2 regions of the Streptomyces agglomeratus genome follow, and region 1 is predicted to be linked to the other one. Evidence: riboswitches for the same ligand, from Rfam matches in the RefSeq annotation. Region 1 holds a riboswitch; the other holds the start of a gene.
What was found. A riboswitch is a leader RNA that binds a small molecule or an ion and turns the genes downstream of it on or off. The one in region 1 is predicted to bind glycine.
Positions count from the first base shown of each region.

Region 2: it holds a riboswitch for glycine, as region 1 does, so the genes downstream of both, gcvP (aminomethyl-transferring glycine dehydrogenase) here and gcvT (glycine cleavage system aminomethyltransferase GcvT) in region 1, are expected to answer to the same signal.

Region 1 is NZ_MEHJ01000001.1:2,599,679-2,611,423, forward strand. It holds gene AS594_RS10875 (hypothetical protein) at 620-1,108, shown strand; gene AS594_RS10880 (enhanced serine sensitivity protein SseB C-terminal domain-containing protein) at 1,298-2,098, opposite strand; gene AS594_RS10885 (enhanced serine sensitivity protein SseB) at 2,177-2,950, opposite strand; gene AS594_RS10890 (AAA family ATPase) at 3,005-3,730, opposite strand; glycine riboswitch at 3,857-3,954, shown strand; glycine riboswitch at 3,955-4,054, shown strand; gene gcvT (glycine cleavage system aminomethyltransferase GcvT) at 4,090-5,205, shown strand; gene gcvH (glycine cleavage system protein GcvH) at 5,264-5,644, shown strand; gene glyA (serine hydroxymethyltransferase) at 5,664-6,926, shown strand; gene AS594_RS10910 (L-serine ammonia-lyase) at 7,069-8,436, shown strand; gene ppk2 (polyphosphate kinase 2) at 8,618-9,562, shown strand; gene AS594_RS10920 (MerR family transcriptional regulator) at 9,647-10,468, shown strand.
Region 2 is NZ_MEHJ01000001.1:6,640,768-6,652,512, reverse strand. It holds gene AS594_RS29150 (DUF5999 family protein) at 282-479, shown strand; gene gcvP (aminomethyl-transferring glycine dehydrogenase) at 585-3,470, opposite strand; glycine riboswitch at 3,706-3,802, opposite strand; gene AS594_RS29140 (PRC-barrel domain-containing protein) at 3,917-4,282, shown strand; gene AS594_RS29135 (DNA polymerase IV) at 4,210-5,655, opposite strand; gene AS594_RS29130 (MerR family transcriptional regulator) at 5,771-6,391, opposite strand; gene AS594_RS29125 (bifunctional nuclease family protein) at 6,574-7,047, opposite strand; gene ftsR (transcriptional regulator FtsR) at 7,101-7,844, opposite strand; gene AS594_RS41350 (FHA domain-containing protein) at 7,862-8,815, opposite strand; gene AS594_RS29110 (DUF881 domain-containing protein) at 8,898-9,596, opposite strand; gene AS594_RS29105 (small basic family protein) at 9,695-10,027, opposite strand; gene AS594_RS29100 (DUF881 domain-containing protein) at 10,024-10,944, opposite strand; gene AS594_RS29095 (mannose-1-phosphate guanyltransferase) at 11,043-11,745, opposite strand, start outside.

The sequences.
Region 1 (11,745 bases):
TGTGACCAGGCGCCTTCCGTTATCCGGACGCGGTGATCGCCTCAGCGAAGCGGGAGTGACCGCAATGCCCGGATCGCACGTGAATTCAACGCGCGCTATATGAACAGGAATTGACCGAACCGGGCACATTGTCCCCGGCCGATCACTACGGGCACCGGGCAGGCCGGAGCCCCGGGTGGCATCGGCGGTCGGCCTGACCGCGCGTCAGCAGGTGTGAGCCGTGGCCGACTGAGCAACTGGCTTGCCCCTGCGGTCAATTGAACGACAAGGAGGGATGTGGTGTGAGGCAGGTCACATGCATGCCGCGCGGAGTCCCGTTTCGCCCCCGGAAGCCGTTTCATCCCTCCGACATAGGGACTCAATCGCCCAAACGCCGGCCTTCCCCAATTAGCCCGCATGACGTATCTGAGGTTCGCTTGAGGGTCCGTCTCCCCAGCTTCAGCGAAAGGCTTGTTCAGCCTTCGGCCGCTCACTAACTTCAGTCCACGCCAGCGCAGTTCCGCTGCGTCGACAACAGAAAACGGGGAAGAAGTTGAAAGCAACAAGCAAGCGTGGGCTCTATTCAATAGCGGCAGCGACAGCGCTCCTCGCGGGAAGTGTTTCCGCGATTCCCAGCGCCGTGGCGAGCGAGTCCGCGCCGCCGCCGCAGTGCCAGCCGTTCACCTATTACAAGGTGACGAAGTACGGAAGCGCCTCGTACAAGCCGAGGGGCCCCATCGTCAGCAAGTACAACAGCAGTTCGCACAAGTCCACGCTCACCTACGCCATCGAGACCACTCAGGCCCGCGAGACCACGTGGGCCGCCGAGCTGGGGGGCAGCGTCTCCTGGGGGATCGGCCAGGTGGAGGCCAAGACCTCGTACGACGTGACCAAGAAGGTGAGCAGGGGCGTCACCGTGACCAACCGGATGTCGGTGGACTCCCGTAAGCGCGGATACACCCAGCCGATGGTCGAGTACCGGAAGTTCTCGATCGACAAGTGGCGTGAACTGGGGAACTGCCGGCAGGACCGCATAGGCACCGTGGGAAGGCTCAAGGCCATCACGTCCCACCTGCATTTCGCGGAGTGCCAGACGCGGAGCAGCGACGGGTGCCGGCCCAAGCCCTAGTGTTTGAGCGGGGGGAGCACTGAAGCAAGAGGGCCCTTACTGAAATGAGGGCCTTTACCGAGCTGAGCCCGACGGAATGCAAACGGCCATCATCCCGTCGGGCTCGGCTTTTGCACAGCATTCGTCGGCACGCGTGCGAAACGGCCTTCAAGCGCGGTTCGCCGACCGGTCGACCGGACGCGCCGGCTTTCAGTAGGCGCGCGGGGCCGGGTAGCCATAGCCGCCCTGTCCGGTGGACGAGGGAGCGGGCGGCGCGTGCGCCTCGCGGTCGTAGAACGGGCGGGCGTTGGCGCGCAGCCACATGGAGACGGGGTCGTACTCGTCCGACATCGCGACGGTGGACACGGGCAGCCCCTCGGGGACCACACCGATCGACTGCTGCATCATCGCGCGCACGGCGTCGACGGACTGCTGGCTCGTGTCGTACAGGTCGAGCCCGATGGCCAGATACGGCGCTCCCAGCGCCGGCTGCACCCAGGCGCGGCGCAGCGCGCGGACCGCGGACGTGCGGTGGGCGTTCTGCGTGAGCAGGGCGTAGAACTGCGGGATCTCGATCGCGGGTTCGGACAGCCGCAGCGGTCCGGCCGGCATCCGGTCGAGTCCGGTAGCGATCCGCCGCAGGTCCAGCCAGGGGATTCCGACGCCGCCACCGGGGGCGTGCGGGTTGAGCCAGATCCCCCAGCGGTCGGGGAAGAGGGCACGCGCGACGTCACGTCCGGACACCACTTCGTACGCCCTGCTCCACCCGCTCGCGGCTAGCTCCTGGGCGGAGGTGACGCACGGCGCGTAACCGAGGCCGTCGACGTCCATGTTTCCGTACTGGGCGTCCGGCGATCCCGCCTGGCCGTGCCAGAGCAGCATCCAGACCTTGCCGCCCGCCGGATCGGCGAGGGCGCGCAGGAGTGCCTCGTACGCGTCGTAGCGCCCGGGTGTCACCTGGCGCAGCATGTGCTCGACCTGCCCGGCCGCCGCAGTGCCTGACGCGCTCACCCTGGGTCCCGCCCCTCTTCGATCCACCGTGTCGGTTGTCGGCCAAGCTTAAGCGGCAGCGCTGACACAGAACACGAGTCAGGCACGTGTGTAGAAAGGCCGGACCTTCTCCAGCATCCAGCCGGCGACCGGGTCCTGCGCCACGTCCAGCAGGACGAGGTTGACCTCCCAGGGCACCTGGACGCGGCCGAGCGCCCGGCCGAGGGCGTCCATCGGGGCGTTGCGGTCCGGGCCCTCCCAGGCGGACAGCTGTACGCCGACGAACATCACCGGGGCGCCGCCCTCGATGCTCGCGAGCGCCCGCCGGGCGGTCAGCACCACACCGCTCTCCTGGAACTCACCGGCGGCGGCGGAGAGGAAGTCGACCGGCTCCTCCTGCCAGTCCGGCTCGAAGAGCCGCACCCTGCCCCCGCTGGCCGGCCCGTCCAGCGGCGTACGCCCGGCCCTGCAGAGTTCGGCGACGGCGGGCGGCGGCAGCGGCACACCGACCGGGCCGTCCGGGTTCACGGCGATGCCGAGCTGCGGGGGCAGGCCGCGGGCGAACTCGCGGGCGGGGGCCACGGTGAAGGACATGTGGGGCCCGGCGCACTGGCGCAGCTGTTCCTCCGAGCTGTACACGGGGACGTACGCCTCGCCGTGGATCTGCACCGTGGGCAGGTCGAGGTTCGGGGAGTCCGGCCCGCCGCCGTTCGGCAGCGGCACCCACACCTGGCTGCGCCCCAGCACCTCGACTATGCGGCCGCCGGCGGCGGGGTTGCCGAGCGACGCGCCCAGCACCTCTTCGAGCTCGTTGCCGGGCCAGCCGCTGCCGCCGTGGGGGTGGGCCGGTACCGGGAAGTCTGGGTAATCCACGGCACGACTTTAACGCGGGGCGCGGCTGCCCCGGGGGCCTGTTCCCCTGCCCGCCTACGCCCCCGCCGCCGGCCCCGGGAATTCGATCACCGTGAGCGCGCCCGCGGCGTCCCGGTCCAGCAGCACCGCCGAAGCGCAGCCCACCGGCAGCCGGCCCGCCTCCGCGTCCCGTACCAGCCGGGCCACCGCCCTGCGGTGCCGGGCGAAGGCGTAACCCGAGACGCCTCGGCCCCGCTCCTGCTGGCCGGCCCGCGCCACGTCGGCGGTCACGTCGAGCAGCACCAGGTGCAGCGCGACGCCCCGGCGGCGGGCGTCGCGCGCCAGCCAGCGCCGCACCCAGGTCTGCGTACCGCAGTCGTGCACCACGACGCCCTCGCCCGAACGCAGCGCCCGCCGGAGCCCGGCGTAGTGCGCCACGCGCACCAGCGGCCGGTAGAGGGCGTACGGCACCGCGCGGGGCATCCGCGCCTCCCACCGCTCGCGCACGTCCTGCGAGTCGATGCGGTGCGCCGCCGCACTCGCCGTACGGCGGATGAGGGTGCTCTTCCCGCTGCCGGGCAGGCCGGACACCACCACCGTGTCACCGGCCGCGAAGGCCAGCACCCGCGGGCTGCGCCCCTCGCGCTCGCGCAGGTCGCGCACGGTCGCCGCGGGCCGCCGCGCGGCCGCCCTGACCGGAACCGGTACGGGCACGGCCATCGGCACGCCCTGCTGGGCCGGTACCGCGCGCTGTGCGGCACCGGCGGTCGCCGCGTAGGCACCTGGCTGCTGGAACGTCATCGTCTTCCCCCTGTCGGGTGTCCCCCACCCTTCCCCCACCCTTCCCCAAGAAGTGTAAAGAAAAGGTAATGCGCCACAAGTCCATTTCCGTGCAATGATGTGCCCGCCAACTGCATACCGGCCGCTTGAATCCGCGCGGGAGAGTCCGGGGCACCCTGTGCCCGGGACGCCGAAGGAGCAAGTTCCTCCCTTGAATCTCTCAGGCCCCGTACCGCGCGGGCGAGGCAGATCTGAAAAGCGGGCCGCTTCGTCGCGGCTCCACCCAAGGTGCAAGCCGGGGCTCTCCCGGTGAACCTCTCAGGTTCCGATGACAGATGGGGAGGATCGTCCTCGCCTGTCATGCCCTGGGAGCCCCTCACATGAGCACTGTCCCCCGTCACACCGCCCTCGACGCCACTCATCGTGCGCTGGGCGCGACCATGACCGACTTCGCGGGCTGGGACATGCCGCTGCGGTACGCCAGCGAGCGCGACGAGCACAACGCCGTTCGCACCCGCGCCGGCCTCTTCGACCTCTCCCACATGGGCGAGATCACCGTCTCCGGCCCGCAGGCCGTGAACGCGCTCGACTACGCCCTCGTCGGCAACATCGGCACCATCGGTCTCGGCCGCGCCCGCTACACGATGATCTGCCAGGAGGACGGCGGGATCGTCGACGACCTGATCGTCTACCGGCTGGGCGAGACCGAGTACATGGTCGTCGCCAACGCCGGCAACGCCCAGGTCGTCCTCGACGCGATCACCGAGCGCGCCGCCGGCTTCGACGCCGTCGTACGGGACGACCGTGACGCGTACGCCCTGATCGCCGTCCAGGGCCCCGAGTCCCCCGGCATCCTGAAGTCCGTCACCGACGCCGACCTCGACGGGCTGAAGTACTACGCCGGCCTGCCCGGCACCGTCGCCGGCGTCCCGGCGCTGATCGCCCGTACCGGTTACACCGGCGAGGACGGCTTCGAGCTGTTCGTGGAGCCTCGGCACGCCGAGACGCTGTGGCAGGCGCTGACCGAGGCGGGCAAGGACGTCGGTCTGGTCCCGGCCGGCCTCTCCTGCCGCGACACGCTGCGCCTGGAGGCGGGCATGCCGCTGTACGGGCACGAGCTGACCACCGCGCTCACCCCGTTCGACGCGGGCCTCGGCCGCGTCGTGAAGTTCGAGAAGGAAGGTGACTTCGTCGGCCGCGCCGCCCTCGAAGCCGCCGCCGAGCGCGCCGAGACCGCCCCGCCGCGCAAGCTCGTCGGCCTGATCGCCGAGGGCCGCCGCGTCCCGCGCGCCGGTTTCCCCGTCGTCGCGGACGGCAAGGTGATCGGCGAGGTCACCTCCGGCGCCCCCTCCCCGACGCTGGGCAGGCCGATCGCCATGGCGTACGTCGACGCCGCGCACGCCGCTCCCGGCACCTCCGGTGTCGGCGTCGACATTCGCGGTACGCATGAGCCGTACGAGGTCGTCGCGCTGCCGTTCTACAAGCGCCAGAAGTGACCCCCCGCACAACCTCCCCGTTCACCAGCACTCCCCCGCGTACAGGAGAATTCAGGTCATGAGCAACCCCCAGCAGCTGCGTTACAGCAAGGAGCACGAGTGGCTGTCGACCGCCGAGGACGGCGTCGCGACGGTCGGCATCACGGAGTTCGCGGCCAACGCGCTCGGTGACGTCGTCTACGCCCAGCTCCCGGCGGTCGGCGACACGGTGAGCGCGGGCGAGTCCTGCGGCGAGCTGGAGTCGACCAAGTCGGTCAGCGACCTGTACTCCCCGGTGACCGGCGAGGTCGTCGAGGCCAACCAGGACGTCGTCGACGACCCGTCGCTGGTGAACTCCGCCCCCTTCGAGGGCGGCTGGCTCTTCAAGGTGCGCGTCACGGACGAGCCGGGCGACCTGCTCTCCGCCGACGAGTACGACGCCTTCTCCTCCGGCAACTAAGACCTCGATCGGGACCGTGATGACGCTTCTCAACACTCCCCTGCATGAGCTCGACCCGGACGTCGCCGCCGCCGTCGACGCCGAGCTGCTCCGCCAGCAGTCCACCCTCGAAATGATCGCCTCGGAGAACTTCGCTCCGGTCGCGGTCATGGAGGCCCAGGGCTCCGTACTGACCAACAAGTACGCCGAGGGCTACCCGGGCCGCCGTTACTACGGCGGCTGTGAGCACGTCGACGTGGTCGAGCAGATCGCCATCGACCGCATCAAGGCGCTCTTCGGCGCCGAGCACGCGAACGTACAGCCGCACTCGGGTGCCCAGGCCAACGCCGCCGCGATGTTCGCGCTGCTCAAGCCCGGCGACACGATCATGGGTCTGAACCTGGCCCACGGCGGTCACCTGACCCACGGCATGAAGATCAACTTCTCCGGCAAGCTCTACAACGTGGTCGCGTACCACGTGGACGACGCCACCGGCGAGGTCGACATGGCCGAGGTCGAGCGCCTCGCCAAGGAGTCCAAGCCGAAGCTGATCGTGGCCGGCTGGTCGGCGTACCCGCGCCAGCTGGACTTCGCCGCCTTCCGCCGCATCGCGGACGAGGTCGGCGCGTACCTCATGGTCGACATGGCGCACTTCGCCGGTCTGGTCGCCGCGGGTCTGCACCCCAACCCGGTGCCGCACGCCCACGTCGTCACCACGACCACGCACAAGACGCTCGGCGGCCCGCGCGGCGGAGTGATCCTCTCCACCGCCGAGCTCGCCAAGAAGATCAACTCCGCGGTCTTCCCCGGCCAGCAGGGCGGCCCGCTGGAGCACGTCATCGCCGCGAAGGCCGTCTCCTTCAAGGTCGCCGCGAGCGAGGAGTTCAAGGAGCGCCAGCAGCGCACCCTGGACGGCGCCCGCATCCTGGCCGAGCGCCTGGTGCAGGCCGACGTCACCGAGCACGGCGTGTCCGTCCTCACCGGCGGCACGGACGTCCACCTGGTCCTCGTCGACCTGCGGAACTCCGAGCTCGACGGCCAGCAGGCCGAGGACCGCCTGCACGGTCTGGGCATCACGGTCAACCGCAACGCCATCCCGAACGACCCGCGCCCCCCGATGGTCACCTCGGGTCTGCGGATCGGTACGCCGGCCCTGGCCACGCGCGGTTTCCAGGCCGAGGACTTCGCCGAGGTGGCGGACATCATCGCCGAGGCGCTGAAGCCGTCGTACGACGCCGACGCTCTTTCGGCCCGCGTCACGGCGCTCGCCGGCAAGCACCCGCTTTACCCTGGTCTGAAGTAGTTACGTACGGCACAGACTGAATATCGGGGCACCGCGCACACTGAACAGTGAGTGCGGTGCCCCGCACCGTGTTGCCCCGCCTTGATCATCTGCACCACCCAGGCAGACAACGGCGTCTTCCCCACCCCTTAGGAGTTCCCCCGTGGCCATCTCGGTCTTCGACCTGTTCTCGATCGGCATCGGCCCCTCCAGCTCCCACACGGTCGGCCCCATGCGCGCCGCCCGCCTGTTCGTGGGCCGCCTCAAGAACGACGGTCTGATCGCCCACACCGCCTCGATACGCGCCGAGCTGTTCGGCTCGCTCGGCGCCACCGGCCACGGCCACGGCACCCCGAAGGCCGTACTGCTCGGCCTGGAGGGAAGCTCGCCGCGCACGGTCGACGTCGAGACCGCCGACGCGGAGTTCGAGCGGATCAAGGCGGAGAAGCGCCTCAACCTGCTGGGCGTGCACGAGATCGGCTTCGACTTCGACGAGGACCTGATCCTGCACCGCCGCAAGGCCCTGCCGTACCACGCCAACGGCATGACGCTGTGGGCGTACGACGCCGAGGGCGCGCCCCTGCTGGAGAAGACGTACTACTCGGTGGGCGGCGGGTTCGTCGTCGACGAGGACGCGGTCGGGGAGGACCGGATCAAGCTCGACGACACGGTGCTGAAGTACCCCTTCCGCACCGGCGACGAGCTGCTGCGCCTGGCGAAGGAGACGGGCCTGTCGATCTCCGCGCTGATGCTGGAGAACGAGAAGGCGTGGCGCACGGAGACCGAGATCCGCGAGGGGCTGCTGGAGATCTGGCGGGTCATGCAGGACTGCGTGGCGCGCGGCATGTCCCAGGAGGGCATCCTGCCCGGCGGTCTCAAGGTGCGCAGGCGCGCCGCGAACACCGCGCGCAAGCTGCGCTCCGAGGGCGACCCGCTGGCCCTGGCGATGGAGTGGATCACGCTCTACGCGATGGCGGTCAACGAGGAGAACGCGGCGGGCGGGCGCGTCGTCACCGCGCCGACGAACGGCGCGGCCGGCATCATTCCGGCCGTACTGCACTACTACATGAACTTCGTACCGGGCGCGGACGAGGAGGGCGTGGTCCGCTTCATGCTCTCCGCGGGCGCGATCGGCATGCTCTTCAAGGAGAATGCCTCGATCTCGGGCGCCGAGGTCGGCTGCCAGGGCGAGGTCGGCTCCGCCTGCTCGATGGCGGCCGGCGCGCTCGCCGAGGTGCTCGGCGGCACCCCCGAGCAGGTGGAGAACGCGGCCGAGATCGGCATGGAGCACAACCTCGGCCTGACCTGCGACCCGGTCGGCGGCCTGGTCCAGATCCCGTGCATCGAGCGCAACGGCATGGCGGCGGTCAAGGCCGTCACGGCGGCGCGGATGGCGATGCGCGGCGACGGCAGCCACAAGGTGTCGCTGGACAAGGTCATCAAGACCATGAAGGAGACCGGCGCGGACATGTCGGTGAAGTACAAGGAGACCGCGCGCGGCGGTCTGGCGGTGAACATCATCGAGTGCTGAGCCCTCCCGGACGCCCCGGGGGCCCCGTCCGGATCTTGGTGATCCGTTTTCCGGGCGGGCAGTCGGCGCGTAGGCGGACGGAGCGCGGGCACCCTGCCTGCGGGGAAAACACGTCCGCGACTCGTCTGGAGAGCGTGCATGTCTGATCAGGGGAGTGCGTCCGCGACGCACGCGATGCCCGGTGGCTGCTGAGGAGGAGGCCCTTCTCGAAGGGCTGACCGTCGACGACCGTCACCCAGAGCGGCCCGTACTGCTCGACGACGACGGGCGTCCCCTGCGGACGTGGCGGGAGAACCACCCGTACGACCGCAAGCTCGGGCGCCAGGAGTACGAGCGGAACAAACGGCTGCTCCAGATCGAACTGCTCAAGCTCCAGCGGTGGGTCAAGGACACGGGGCAGCGGATCGTCGTCATCTGCGAAGGACGTGACGCGGCGGGCAAGGGCGGCACCATCCACCGATTCACCGAGCGGCTCAATCCGCGCGGTGCCCGCGTGGTGGCGCTGGAGAAGCCCACGGAGCGGGAGTCCGGTCAGTGGTACTTCCAGCGTTACGTCGCCCATCTCCCGTCCGCGGGGGAGATCGTCTTCTTCGACCGCTCCTGGTACAACCGGGCGGGCGTCGAGCGCGTGATGGGATTCTGCACGCCGGCCGAGTGCCGCGGCTTCCTGGACCAGGCACCGCTCTTCGAGCGGATGCTGACGGACGACGGGATCCTGCTGGTGAAGTTCTGGTTCTCGGTCTCGCGCAACGAGCAGCGCACGCGCTTCGCCATCCGGCAGGTGGATCCGGTACGCCAGTGGAAGCTTTCGCCGACCGATCTGGCCTCGCTGGACCTGTGGGACGCGTACACCGCGGCGAAGGTAGACATGTTCCGGGCCACCGACACCGTTCACGCGCCGTGGACCGTCGTGAAGAACAACGACAAGAAGCGCGGCCGGCTGGAAGCCATGCGCAGCCTGCTGTGGCGGTTCGACTACGCGAACAAGGACGAGAAGGCGGTCGGAGAGCCCGATCCGCTGATCGTCGGCCCGGCGGACACCCTCCTGGAGCCCGGGGAGGAGAGCACCGCCCTGTCCCCGACGCCGCTCACCGGCCACCGCGACGGCCCGGGCGAGCACCCCTGACACCGTCGGCGTGGCTGTCGTGTGCTGGGCGGGAAGCGGCTTGTTGACCCTCACACCGTGTCAGGTGCTGAACTCGGAGACATCATGTTCACCATCGGAGACTTCGCCCGGCACGGCCGCGTATCGGTCCGCATGCTGCGTCACTACGACGCCACTGGACTGCTACGCCCGGCCCACGTCGACCCCGCCACTGGCTACCGGTACTACTCGGCTGCCCAGCTGGCCCGCCTCAACCGCGTCATCGCGCTGAAAGACCTCGGCCTGACCCTCCAGCAGGTCCAGCAGATCCTGGACGAGAAGGTCACCACCGAAGAACTGCGCGCCATGCTGCGGCTGCGGCGGGCCGAGCTGGAGGTCGCGATGACCGCCGCGGCGGCGCGGCTGATCCAGGTCGAGGCGAGGCTCCGGTCGATCGAGAGCGAGGGGCACATGCCCACGAACGACGTCGTCTTCAAGAGCGTCCCGGCTGTCCGAGTGGCGGAACTGACCGCGACCGCCGCGAGCTTCGAGCCCGAGGACATCGGCCCGGTCATCGGGCCGCTCTACGACGAGCTGTTCCGGCGTCTGGACACGGCCGGGGTAGCGCCCGCGGGGCCCGGTGTCGCCTATTACGAGGAAGCCCCGGAGGGTGGTGGCAGGATCACCATCCACGCCGCTGTCCAGGTCGCGGCCCCGCTCCAGGACGGCGCCTTCCGGGTGCTGGACCTGCCGCCCGTCGACCAGGCGGCGACAATCGTGCACCGTGGCTCAATGGACACCGTGCTGCCCACGGCCCAGGCCCTGGCCTTCTGGATCGACGAAAACGGGTACCGGTCAGCCGGATACCCCCGGGAGATCAACCTGGAGTGCCCGGACAACCGCGACGACTGGGTGACCGAACTCCAGGCGCCGGTGACCAAGCCCTGAGACCCTGGGCCATCGTCCCGGGACAAGGCCCACACCGCGGCGGCCGGCGGGATGCCCTGAGCGTCGGACAGGACGTGCAGGTTGCTGCCTTTCCTACCGCGATCGACCGGGTTCGGCCCGGTCAAGGTGCGCCCCTTTTCGCCCGCACGGACGCTGCGTCGGTGATCGCCGAAGGCCAGTCGACCTCGCCCCTGGCCCCGAGTAAATCCACGACAGCGCGGTGCAGCCGACGCCACAGGATCGCCTCCGTCCACGCCGTGAACCGGCGGTGTGCCGTCGCGAAAGACACCTCATGCGGTTCACGGGTCAAGGCGCCCGCCGGTGACGCCGGCCTGTGGACGCCGGATGCTTCGTGATCACGTTGAGGTGTCAGGCATGAAGGCACACGTCCGGAGCGGATCGAGGTGCAGCTCGTGCGGGCCCGTACAGTCCGCGGCAAGAGTGGCCACGCGTGCCCCGCACCTGCACGCCATGTTGCGGCCTCCGGTTCCAAGCGGCCCGCAGCACCCGTGGTGAATGCCCAACGAGCTGGTCAACCGCAGACTCGGCATGTCCTGTGGATGCACGACCACGGAGTTCCTGGGTCCGGCAGGCACCATGCCGGTCATGTCAGGTGGCATGAGAAGCGCGCGGCTCCCCTGCACGTCCGCGGTCTGGGCATCCGGATTTTCAAAGGGGGCGCCCCAGGGTTCGGGGTCGATGGCGTAGCTGCCTCGGGGGACTGTCGATGGCGCGAGCCGTGTCGTGCCGTGGCGGTCCTTGTCGTGCACGGAGACGTCCGGGACGCCCGGCAGCTCTTGCAGGCCCGGGGTGAGTTCGGCACCGCACTTCGCGCAGTAGAAGCCCGTCATACGAGCCGTTGTATCCCACCGACAGCGTCGGTCACGACTGCGTTTTCCCTGCTCAGTCTGCCTATCCGGCGCAGGCGGTAGGAAAGGCGATGGCTTCGTCGAAGGGAACGCATGGGTGAGGGTGGTGAAGGCACCGAGGTATCCGGCGTGGTTGAGCCGGTTGTTCTTCACAAACCGGTGACCGACGTTCTTGCGTTTGCCGGAGGCCGGATGAGGGGGGCCGCACCCGCGTAAGCCTTCAGTCCGTCGGCGGCGGAGAAGCGGGTTCGCCTGGATTCCCATGGCTTCCTCGGCTGCGGGCAGCCGGCGGGCGACCGCGTGCCGGAGCAGCGTGTGGAGCCGTTCGGCAATTCGTAAAGCTGCGACAAACGGAAAGCCGCGTGACAGCGTCCGGTCCGGGCACATTTCCTTCTGCCCGGACCGGAC
Region 2 (11,745 bases), 4.0 Mb from region 1:
CAGCCGCCGCCCGGCCCCTGCACCCCCAGCCCGGCCCTCGCACCCCCCAATCGGACTAGCCCGTATCGGCCCCCTCGAACCACCCGAAGGGACGCCCCGGTTGAGCTGAACCGTCCGCACGAGTGACGCGTCATTAATCAGTAAGGAGAGCTGCCGTGAAATCCCTGCGGAACGACGCCCGTGGGGCAACACTGGGACCGGACCGACTGATACGGGGGGCGGCCATGAACAACGCATCGAGCCGCGGGACACTCACCACAACGCAGCGAAAGAACCCTTCCATGTGCCAGCACCAGCCAGCCTGCCCGACTGCCGACTCCGCCGACCGGGAAGCCGCTCGTCTTGTGGCGCACCACCCGGAACAGGGCTGGAGCCTGCTGTGCAACGGAGTCCTCGTCTTCGAGGACACCGGTGAGCTGCTGCCGGACGGCCAGATCATCGCTCCACACCGTCCGCTCGACGTCGTCAGGGCCGCCTGACCGGCCGGCACACGGCTTCACTACGACGAGGGGCCGGCCCGGAGGAATCCTCCGAACCGGCCCCGACCCATGGCGTACGGTCCCGCCGTACGTCCGTGTCGTACGTCAGTTGTCGTACTCGTCCAGCGGCGGGCACGAGCAGACGAGGTTGCGGTCGCCGAACGCACCGTCGATCCGGCGCACCGGCGGCCAGTACTTGTCCGCGGCCGAGACGCCGGCCGGGAAGACCGCCACCTCACGGCTGTACGCGTGCTCCCACTCGCCGCCCAGCGCGGCAGCGGTGTGCGGGGCGTTGCGCAGCGGGTTGTCGTCCGCGGGCCACTCGCCGGACCCGACCTTCTCGATCTCGGCCCTTATGGCGATCATCGTGTCGCAGAACCTGTCGATCTCCGCCAGGTCCTCGCTCTCGGTCGGCTCGATCATCAGCGTCCCGGCCACCGGGAACGACATGGTCGGCGCGTGGAAGCCGTAGTCGATCAGCCGCTTGGCGATGTCGTCCACGCTGACGCCCGTCGCCTTCGACAGCGGCCGCAGGTCGATGATCGCCTCGTGCGCCACCAGCCCGTTCGGGCCGGTGTAGAGCACCGGGTAGTGCGGCTCCAGGCGCTTGGCGATGTAGTTCGCCGCGAGCACCGCGACCTGCGTCGCCCGCTTGAGCCCCTCGCCGCCCATGAGACGGACGTACGCCCACGAGATCGGCAGAATGCCCGCCGAGCCCCACGGAGCGGCCGAAATGGGCCCCACGCCCGTTTCCGGGCCGGCCGTCGGCTGGAGGGGGTGGTTCGGCAGGTACGGCGCGAGGTGCGCCCGTACGCCGACCGGGCCGACGCCGGGGCCGCCGCCGCCGTGCGGGATGCAGAAGGTCTTGTGCAGGTTCAGGTGCGAGACGTCGCCGCCGAACTTGCCCGGCTTGGCGAGTCCGACGAGCGCGTTGAGGTTGGCGCCGTCGACGTACACCTGACCGCCGGCCTCGTGCACCGTCGCGCAGATGTCGGCGACGTGCTCCTCGAACACCCCGTGCGTGGAGGGGTAGGTGATCATCAGCACCGACAGCTCGTCGCGGTACTGCTCGATCTTGGCGTGCAGGTCCTCGACGTCGACCTCGCCGTCCTCACGGGTCTTGACGACGACGACCTTCATGCCGGCCATGACCGCGCTCGCCGCGTTGGTGCCGTGCGCGGACGACGGAATCAGGCACACCGTGCGCTGGTCGTCGCCGTTGGCCCGGTGGTACGCCCGTACCGCCAGCAGCCCCGCCAGCTCGCCCTGCGAACCGGCGTTCGGCTGGATGGACACCGCGTCGTACCCGGTGACCTCGGCGAGACGCTCCTCCAGTTCGTGGATGAGCGTCAGGTAGCCCTGCGCCTGCTCGACCGGCGCGAAGGGGTGGACCGCTCCGAACTCCGGCCAGGTGACCGGCTCCATCTCGGTGGTCGCGTTCAGCTTCATCGTGCACGAGCCGAGCGGGATCATGCCGCGGTCGAGCGCGTAGTCGCGGTCGGCGAGCCTGCGCAGGTAGCGCAGCATCGCGGTCTCCGACCGGTGCTGGTGGAAGACCGGGTGCGTCAGCACCTCGTCACTCCGCAGCAGCCCCTCGGGCAGCGCGTCGGCCACCCGGGCGTCGAGCGCCTCGATGTCCGCGTCGACCCCGAAGGCCGCCCAAACCGCGGAGATCTGCGCGCGGCCCGTCGTCTCGTCGCAGGCCATGGAGACGTGGTCGGCGTCGGCCTGGTACAGGTTGACCCCGCGCTCACGGGCCCCCGCGACGACCTCGGCCGCCTTGCCGGGAACGCGCGCGGTCAGCGTGTCGAAGTACGCGCCGTGCACGACCTCGACGCCGCCGGCGCGCAGGCCCTCGGCGAGCAGCGTCGCGTAGCGGTGCGTGCGGCGCGCGATGCCGCGCAGGCCGTCGGGGCCGTGGTAGACGGCGTACATGCCAGCCATGACGGCGAGCAGCACCTGCGCCGTGCAGATGTTGCTGGTGGCCTTCTCACGGCGGATGTGCTGCTCACGCGTCTGGAGCGCCAGCCGGTACGCCCTGTTGCCGTCGGCGTCCACGGAGACGCCGACGAGCCGCCCGGGCAGGCTGCGCGCGAACTTCTCGCGTACGGCCATGAAGCCGGCGTGCGGGCCGCCGAAGCCCATCGGCACACCGAAGCGCTGGGTGGTGCCCACCGCGATGTCCGCGCCGAGCTCGCCGGGCGAGGTCAGCAGCGTGAGCGCGAGAAGGTCGGCGGCGACGGTGACGATCGCCCCGAGCTCGTGGGCCTGCTCGATGACGGGCTTGATGTCCCGCACGGCGCCCGACGCTCCCGGGTACTGGAGCAGCACACCGAAGACACCGCGCTCGGCGACCTCGGCCGGGATACCGTCCGACAGGTCCGTGACGACGACCTCGACACCGGTCGGCTCCGCGCGCGTCTGAATGACGGCCACGGTCTGCGGCAGGGTGTCGGAGTCGATCAGGAAGACGCCGTTCTTGACCTTGCCCACGCGGCGCGCGAGCGACATGGCCTCGGCGGCGGCGGTGCCCTCGTCGAGCAGCGAGGCACCCGAGGTCGGCAGTCCGGTCAGGTCCGCGACCATGGTCTGGAAGTTGAGCAGCGCTTCGAGGCGGCCCTGCGAGATCTCCGGCTGGTAGGGCGTGTACGCCGTGTACCAGGCGGGGTTCTCCATGACGTTGCGCAGGATCACCGGCGGCGTGAAGGTGCCGTAGTAGCCCAGCCCGATCATCGGGGCGAGCACCTGGTTGCGGTCGGCGAGCGTGCGCAGCTCGGCCAGTACCTCGGCCTCGGTACGCGCGTCGGGCAGTCCGAGCGCCTCGGCGCTCTTGATGACGTCCGGCACCGCGGCCGCGGTCAGCTCGTCGAGCGAGCCGTAACCGACCTGGGCGAGCATCTTGGCCTGAGCTCCGGCATCGGGCCCGATGTGGCGCTGCTCGAAGGGGATGCCACGCTCAAGCTGTGAGAGCGGAATGCGGTTTGCGGTCATCTGCGGAAGGCCTCCTGGTCTGACGCGACCTGCGAGGGGCACCACGGCACGGGTACCCGGACGGCCCTCCCCCTCTGTCATCTCAACCTGAGAGCTTCACCGGAAGACCGTAGGTACGTCGCTGACGTCGAGGTCGTTCCGGCTTTCACCGTCGGTGAGGAAGGGATCCGTGACGGGTGCTGCGCTCTTGCCCAGCACATGCCCGTCCGATGCCCGTCCTGCTTTCCAGAGTGACCTCGTCCGTGCGGTACGGGTGCCTGAGAGATTCCGGGGAGGATTTGCTCCTTCGGCGCCTCCGGCACGTTCACCGGAGACTCTCCCGCACGGGGTCAGCAGCCATTGGCCAGCCTACCAGCGAGGTCTGTCCTGAATCCCTCGAGTGGCCGAGTCCACAGTTGTGCCCTTTCGTAGGGTCTAGGGAGCAGCCGCGATCAGTTGGAGGGACCGTGCAGACCGACATTGATCCGCGCAGCCTGATCGGCCGCAAGGCGTACGACCGCAACGGCACCAGGATCGGAACGGTGGACGAGGTGTACCTCGACGACGCCACGGGTGTGCCCGAATGGGCTGCGGTACGCACCGGTCTCTTCAGCCGGGACGCGTTCGTCCCGCTGGAGCCCAGCAAGGTCGTGGACGACTCCCTGCGGGTGCCCTACGACCGCGCCCTGATCCGGGAGGCACCCGACTTCGGCGTCGGCCGCCACCTCTCCCCCGAACAGGAACTCCAGCTCTACCACCACTACGGGCTGGAGATCTCCTCCCCCGCCCCCGACCGGGACTTCGGGCGGCTGGCCGGCGACGACTCGGCCTGATCCCCGGCGGGCGCCCGCACCAGCGGGAGCGGATCGGACGGGGTGATGTCCGGATCGTCCACCGCGAAGGTCCGCACCCGCCCCGGCGGCGACGTCGGCTCCTCGAACCGCACCGTCACCCTCCCGAGCCCGCTGCCCTGCACCCACCCCGCTCCGTACCGGGCGTGCCGCACGTCCTGCCCGGCCAGCCACCGGCGCTCCTGCGGCGGCTCGGGAGCTGCCGCCACCGGCTCCCCGGCGCCGGGCACCGTTTCCGCGGTCTCCTGCGCACCCTGCGCCTCGGCCTGCGCGCGCTCCCCCGCCGCCGCCTGTGCGAAGAGGTCCTCCTGCGTGTAGTCGGCCAGCCCGGTGACGCCCACGCCCAGCAGCCTGACGCCGCCGGTGGTGTCCACCGACTCCAGCAGCCGCCCGGCGGCCTCCCGCACCACCGCCGGATCGTCGGTGGGCCCACGCAGCGTCTCGGAGCGCGTCAGAGTCGAGAAGTCGTATCTGCGCACCTTCAGCACCACGGTCCTGCCCGAGCGCCCGGCCGCCCGCAACCGCTGCACGCACCGGTCCGACAGCCGCACCACCTCGTTCCTGACCCGGACCCGGTCGTGCAGGTCCACTTCGAAGGTGTCCTCGACCGACACGGATTTGGCGTCCCTCTCAGCCACCACGGGCCGTTCGTCGTGCCCGGCGGCCATTCGGTACAACGAGACCCCGTGCGCCCGTCCCAGCAGGCGTACAAGCTCGTCCTCGCCCGCTTCCGCGAGATGGGCGACGGTCGTCATTCCGGCCCGGCGCAGATGCTCGCCGGTGGCCGGGCCGACCCCCGGCAGGATCCGCACCGGCATGGGCCCCAGCAGCTCCCGCTCGGTCCCCAGCTCTATGAGCACGAGACCGTCCGGCTTGGCCTGCTCCGACGCGATCTTCGCGAGCATCTTGGAACCCGCGAGTCCCACGGAGCCCGTCAGCCCCGTGACAGCCTTGATGTCGGCGCGCAGCAGTTCGCCCGCCCTGCGCGCCGAGGCGGAGTCGTCGGCCACTCCGCCGGCCTCCAGATCGACGAACGCCTCGTCCAGGCTCAGCGGCTCCACCAGCGGGGAAAGCCGCCCGAGGAGCTCCATGACCTGTTCGCTGACCGACCGGTAGAGGGCGAAGCGCGGCATCAGGTAAGCGGCGTTCGGGCACAGCCGGCGCGCCTGGGCCACCGGCATCGCCGAATGCACCCCGAATCGTCTGGCCTCGTACGACGCGGTGGCGACAACCCCCCGGGTCCCGATTCCGCCGACGACCACCGGCTTTCCGCGCAGACTCGGCTTCGCCGCCTGCTCTGCTGCGGCGTAGAAGGCATCCATGTCCAGATGCAGGATGGTCGGCGCGGATCTCACACCACCGATGCTGCCGTACGGCACTGACAATCGGGCGGCGACGGCGCGGCGGGAAGACAGCCGCACCGGCCGGAGCGCCGACCGGCCCGTCCTCCGTCCGCCCCCGAGCCGCCCGTCAGCCCGCCTTGTTGCGGCGCCGCGCGAGTTCGTCCGTGGGGTTGTGCCCGACCAGCGTCTCGCCCGTGTCGACGCGCTCCCCGTGCAGCTGGGACAGCGCGCTCTCCACATCCCGCCAGACCACGCCCACGGCGATCCCGAAGACGCCCTGGCCGCCCTGGAGCAGCTCGACGACCTCGTCGGGCGACGAGCACTCGTACACCGTCGCGCCGTCGCTCATGAGCGTCATCCGCTCCAGGTCCTGGAAACCCCGGGCCCGCAGATGCTGGACGGCCGCGCGAATGTTCTGCAACGCCACACCGGTGTCCAGGAATCGCTTGACGATTTTGAGGACGACGACGTCGCGGAAGCTGTAAAGCCGCTGCGTACCCGATCCGTGGGCGGGCCGTACGCTCGGCTCCACCAGTCCCGTACGCGCCCAGTAGTCGAGCTGCCGGTAAGTGATCCCCGCCGCCGCGCAGGCGGTCGGCCCCCGGTACCCGATGCTCTCCGTGCCCTCGGCCGCCGTCGTCCCGCCCGTGGCCGACGTCATGCCCTGCCGCCCCGCCAGAGGGTCGACCGCACTGCCGTGAAGCGGATACGGCCCGCCCGCCACCGTACCGTCGCCGCTGCTTCTCACGCCGACCTCCGTCCTTGACCTGCCCTGTCGACGGTAGGCAGTCACCCGGGGTGCGTCAACGATCGCCACACTCGGCACGCCGAGTGATAATCACCCTGAGAGTGGTTTCCCGTGCCTAACTTCGGGGAAAAGCTACTTGTTTGCGGGAAAACACCCCGGCGCGCGGCGCACTGGCCGACGGCTCACTGACTGTTCGTCCCGAAGTCCTCGGGGGAGATCTGGTCGAGGAACTCGCGGAACTTCTCCACCTCGTCCTCCTGCTCGTCAGGAATCGCGATACCCGCGTCGTCCAGCACCCCGTCACTGCCGTAGATCGGCGTACCGGTGCGCAGGGCCAGCGCTATGGCGTCGGACGGCCTCGCGCTCACTTCGACTCCGCTGGCGAAGACCAGCTCGGCGTAGAAGACCCCTTCCCGCAGGTCGGTGATGCGGACTTCAGTGAGCTCCTGGCCGACCGCTTCGAGTACGTCCTTGAAGAGGTCATGGGTCAGAGGCCTGGCAGGGGCCATCCCCTGCTGGGCAAAGGCGATCGCAGTCGCCTCCCCCGGCCCGATCCAGATGGGGAGGTACCGATCGCCTCCCACTTCGCGCAGGAGCACGATCGGTTGGTTCGAGGGCATTTCTACCCGGACACCTACGACGTCGAGCTCGTTCACACAGCAACCCTAGGACGTGCTTGGCAGGTTTGGGTAGTCGGGATCCCCCAAGCTCAGTGCAGCCGCACGCCGAGGGCTGCCTGGATGAGGGCCGAATGGAGCTTGACGGACAACTCGGCGAGTTCTTTGGCCGTAGCCTCCGCATGGGCTCTGGTCTGCGGATTCCGGTGCCGGCGCAGGGGCGCGACGACCTGTTCCACGAGGTCGGCCTCGCGATCCGCCGCCGCCTTCACCGCGCGCAAATGCCGTGGCTCAAGGCCGAACCGGCCAAATTCGGCCACAAGCTTGGCCACTGTGACGACTTCGGCGTCGTAGCCACCGCCCGGCAGGGGGGAGATCAGACCGTACGACTCCCAGACGTCCAGCTCTTCCTCACCGACCTCTGCGGCCGCCAGCAGCTCGTCGCGTCCGATCCGGGCCGCCGTCGGGCGGTCCGTCCCTGGGCCCGCGGCCCCGTCGGACTCCTCGTCCGCCCCGCCGGCGGCCGGAAGCCGCACCTGTTCACCACGCTCCAGCGCGTCGAGGTGCTCACGGATGACCTTGAGCGGCAGGTAATGATCACGCTGCATGCGCAGCACCTGGGCCAGCCGCTCGACATGGTCGGAACTGAATTTGCGGTAACCGGAGGCGGTCCGCTGCGGTTCGACGAGTCCCTCGGTCTCCAGGAAACGGATCTTGGAGATGGTGACCTCGGGAAACTCGTCACGCAGCAGGTTCAGCACGGTGCCAATACTCACCAGCCGGTCGCCCGCGGTGGCGGTGCCGTTTCCGGCACCGCCCGTCGGTGTTCGCTGCATGGACCTTCCCGTACGGGTCAGATGGCCCGCTGGCTCGCGTAGAAGACCAGCCGGTACTTACCGATCTGCACCTCGTCGCCGTTCGACAGCGGGACCGAGTCGATCCGCTCCCGGTTGACGTAGGTGCCGTTGAGACTGCCGACGTCCGAGACGGTGAAGCCACCGTCGGCGCCCCGGCGGAACTCCACATGGCGACGCGAAACCGTCACGTCGTCGAGGAAGATGTCGCTCTGCGGGTGCCTGCCGGCCGTGGTCAGATCGCCGTCCAGGAGGAAGCGGCTGCCCGAATTCGGACCGCGCCGCACCACGAGCAGCGCCGCACCGAGCGGAAGGGCGTCGACGGCCGCCTGCGCCTCCGGAGAGAGCGAAGGAGCGGCGGTCTGCCCCGTCGCCTCCGCCTCGTACGCCTCGAGCCCGGAAATGGAGATCGTCGACGTCGTCTCCGACGGACGCTCGGCGCTCACCCCGGACCGCAACGGCGCTCCGCAGTTGGAACAGAAACGACTGGCCTCGGCATTGCGGTGCCCGCACCTCGTACAAACCGGCAAGGCCGACATGGACGGATCCTCCTGCCGCGGCTGCCCCTGCGGGGCATGGGATGCGTACGGATCGGCGGCAAACCCTCCACCCGTACTTGAGGCTGATTCTCCGAAACCTATGCGGCCGGGACCAGCGGGGTCAACAGACGACGCGCCCGGTCCACCCGAAATGTCGCCGCCCGGACCGGCGACCTCGTCCCGGAAGAGCGGACGCTCACCGCCCTGCTCATCGACTTCTCCACCACGCGTCGCACGGTGACGGGCAGTGCTGTTCGCACCGTCCTCGCGTGCGCTCTTGCCGAACAACTTCGCAAACAACTTCACGGGCGATTCCCCTTGACTGAAACAGACCCGCCCGTGGGGCAGGACGAACCCTGAATGAACACACCTGCCGAACCGGACATCTTCACAACGTCCGTATCCACCAAACAGTTTCCACCACGCACCACGCCTTCGGTGCGCCGACCCCCCGCAACCTCATGCCCTTGTCCCGGTGCCCCCATGCGCCCCAACCTCACCGCGGTGACGACTGAGCGTAGTCAGGCTGCTTCGCCGGTCGCAAGGCGTCCACGACGATCTTCCCGGAGCGGGTGACCGTAGCCACGGCCCGCTCCTCCTCGAGCGTCTGGACAACGCCGCCGGGGATGTTGAGCGCGGGCTCCAGGTCCTGCGGCTTGCCGATCACCTTGAACCGGTACGGGGCGCCGACCTTCTTCCCGTCCACCTCGACACCGCCCCCACTGTTCACCAGATACGTGTCCGCGACGACCCTGACGTCATTGACCTGAATCGCTTCCGCACCCGCCGCCCGCAGTTCCTGGATCGCGTCCAGCAGCATGTCGGCCTCGACCGTCGAGTGCGGATCAGTGATGGTCAACGTGATGCCGGGCCCCTGGGCCGCCACCGTGCCCGCCAGCACACCGAGCTGACGTTCTTTCTCCAGCGTCTGCTTGCGGGCCTCTTCGGCCTGGTCCGAGCTGTTCTCCAACTCGGTCCTCTGATCGTCGAGTTTCTGCTTCTCGTCCTCGAGCCGCTGCGTACGGTCGTCCAGCTCGTCGAGGATGCGCACCAGGTCCTCCTGGCGCGCCCCGCGCAGCGCGCTGTCGTCGCTGTTCGACCTGACCTGGATGGCGAGTCCGAGCCCGAGCACGAACAGCAGCAGCGCCACGATCAGCTGCGCCCGCGTGACCCGCGGCGGCCAGAGCCCGGCCATCAGCCGCTGACGCCCCGTCGTGGGCTGCTGCGCAGGCCACTCCTGTGGCTGCGGTACTTCTTCGTCGCGCTGAGGGTTGTCTTCTGTACTCATCTGCCTCACGCCCGGAACACGTGACGACGGATCGCCGCCGCGTTGGAGAAGATCCGGATACCGAACACCACGACCACACCCGTGGACAGCTGCGCGCCGACGCCCAACTTGTCGCCGAGGAACACGATCAGGGCCGCCACCACAACATTGGACAGGAAGGACACGACGAAGACCTTGTCGACGAAGATCCCGTCGAGCATGGCCCGCAGACCGCCGAACACCGCGTCGAGCGCCGCGACGACGGCAATCGGCAGATACGGCTCGACCACCGCCGGCACCTCGGGCCGGACCAACAGTCCGACCACGACTCCCACGACGAGGCCCAGTACGGCGATCACGATGTGCCCTTCCCTGTGTTGGCCGGGGCCCGCCCGGCGCCCGCGACCAGCGGCTCTGCTGTACGTACGATCAGGCTGGGCGCGGCGGGAAGCCGGACCTGCTCCTGAGCGGAAATGTTGGTCCTGATGCCGTAGCTCTCCTGGAGGACATGCAGATACCGACCGTCGGCACTGTCCTGGAAAGCGGCGCTCAGCCGCTGCCCGTCCCCCACCGCCAGCACCGTGTACGGCGGCACCAGCGGCCTGTTGTCGACCAGTATGGCGTCGCCGGCCGCGCGGATCGCGGACAGGGACGTCAGCCGCTGTCCGTTGATGGCCACTGCCTCGGCGCCCGAGGACCACAGACCGTTGACGATCCGCTGCATGTCCCGGTCCCGCAGCCGGCCGGTGTCCGAGAAGCTCGTACTCTCCCGCGGCCCGCCGCCGCCCTCGTCCGCGTCCTTGGCATCGTCGACGACGAGTTTCACTCCGCGGCCCTGCACGGCTGTCGCACCGGACAGCAACGCCACCAGCCCGCCCTGGTCACCGCCGTGCTGCTGAAGCGCCTTGCGCTGGCGCTCGCCCACGTCGGCCCGGAGCTTCTCGACGTTCCGCTCGAGCTCGTCCGCCGCGGAGGTCTCCGTCTCCACCCGGTCGATGAGCTCCTCGCGCTCCTTGGCGATCACCGGCGCCTCTATCCGCGCCTGGGCGGCACCCACGGTGACGACCAGGGCGGCCAGCACCAGCCCGGCCGCCAGTCCCAGCTTCGCGCGCAGCGAGCGCGGCATGCCCGCGGTCCCGTCGGCCTGCCTGCGGGCAGTCGCCTCGGCATACCCGTCGTCGAGGCTGTGGTCCATCACATTGGTCAGCAGCGACATGGACGCGTCGGGGCGCCGGGGTGGCGGAGACGTGCTCCGATCAGGGGACTGCTGCGACATGCCGCACATCGTCGCACGTCGCGGCAGCTACCGCCGAATGGCCCCACCGGTGCGCCGGGCGGCGCGGTCCCTCTCCGCCCGGCACCACCGGTGATACCTCAGTGACCTGCGCTGTCCACGACGGCGGACCACTCGTCGAGCAGCGCCTGGGCCGAATCGTCGTCCGGCCCCTCGGCCCACAAATGGGTGACGGCCTCGGCGGGATCGGGCAGCACCATCACCCACCGCCCGTCGGCCTCCACGACCCGCACACCGTCGGTCGTGTCCACGAACCTGTCTCCGGCGGCCTCGACGACACGACGCATCACGAGACCCTTCACCGCCCACGGCGTGGCCAGATCACGTCGCAGCACATGGGCTCGCGGTATCCGCGCGTCGATCTGGCTCAGCGTGAGCTGCGTCCTGGCCACCAGTCCGATCAGCCGCACGAAGGCGGCGGCGCCGTCGAAGACGCTGCTGAACTCGGGAATGATGAAGCCACCGCGTCCGTCGCCACCGAAGATGGTGGACTCCTCACGGCCGACCCGGGTCAGGTCGTCCGGTGAGGTGGTCGTCCACTCCACCTGCGTTCCGTGGTACGCCGCGACCTGCTCGGCGATCCTGGTGGTCGTCACCGGCAGCGCGACCCGGCCACTGCGCCGCTCGGCCGCGACCAGGTCCAGCATCACCAGCAGCGCGCGGTCGTCCTCGATGATCCGTCCGCGCTCGTCCACCAGCGACAGCCGCTCACCGACCGGGTCGAACCGCACACCGAAGGCCGCCCGGGCAGAAGCGACGATCTCACCGAGCCGCACCAAACCG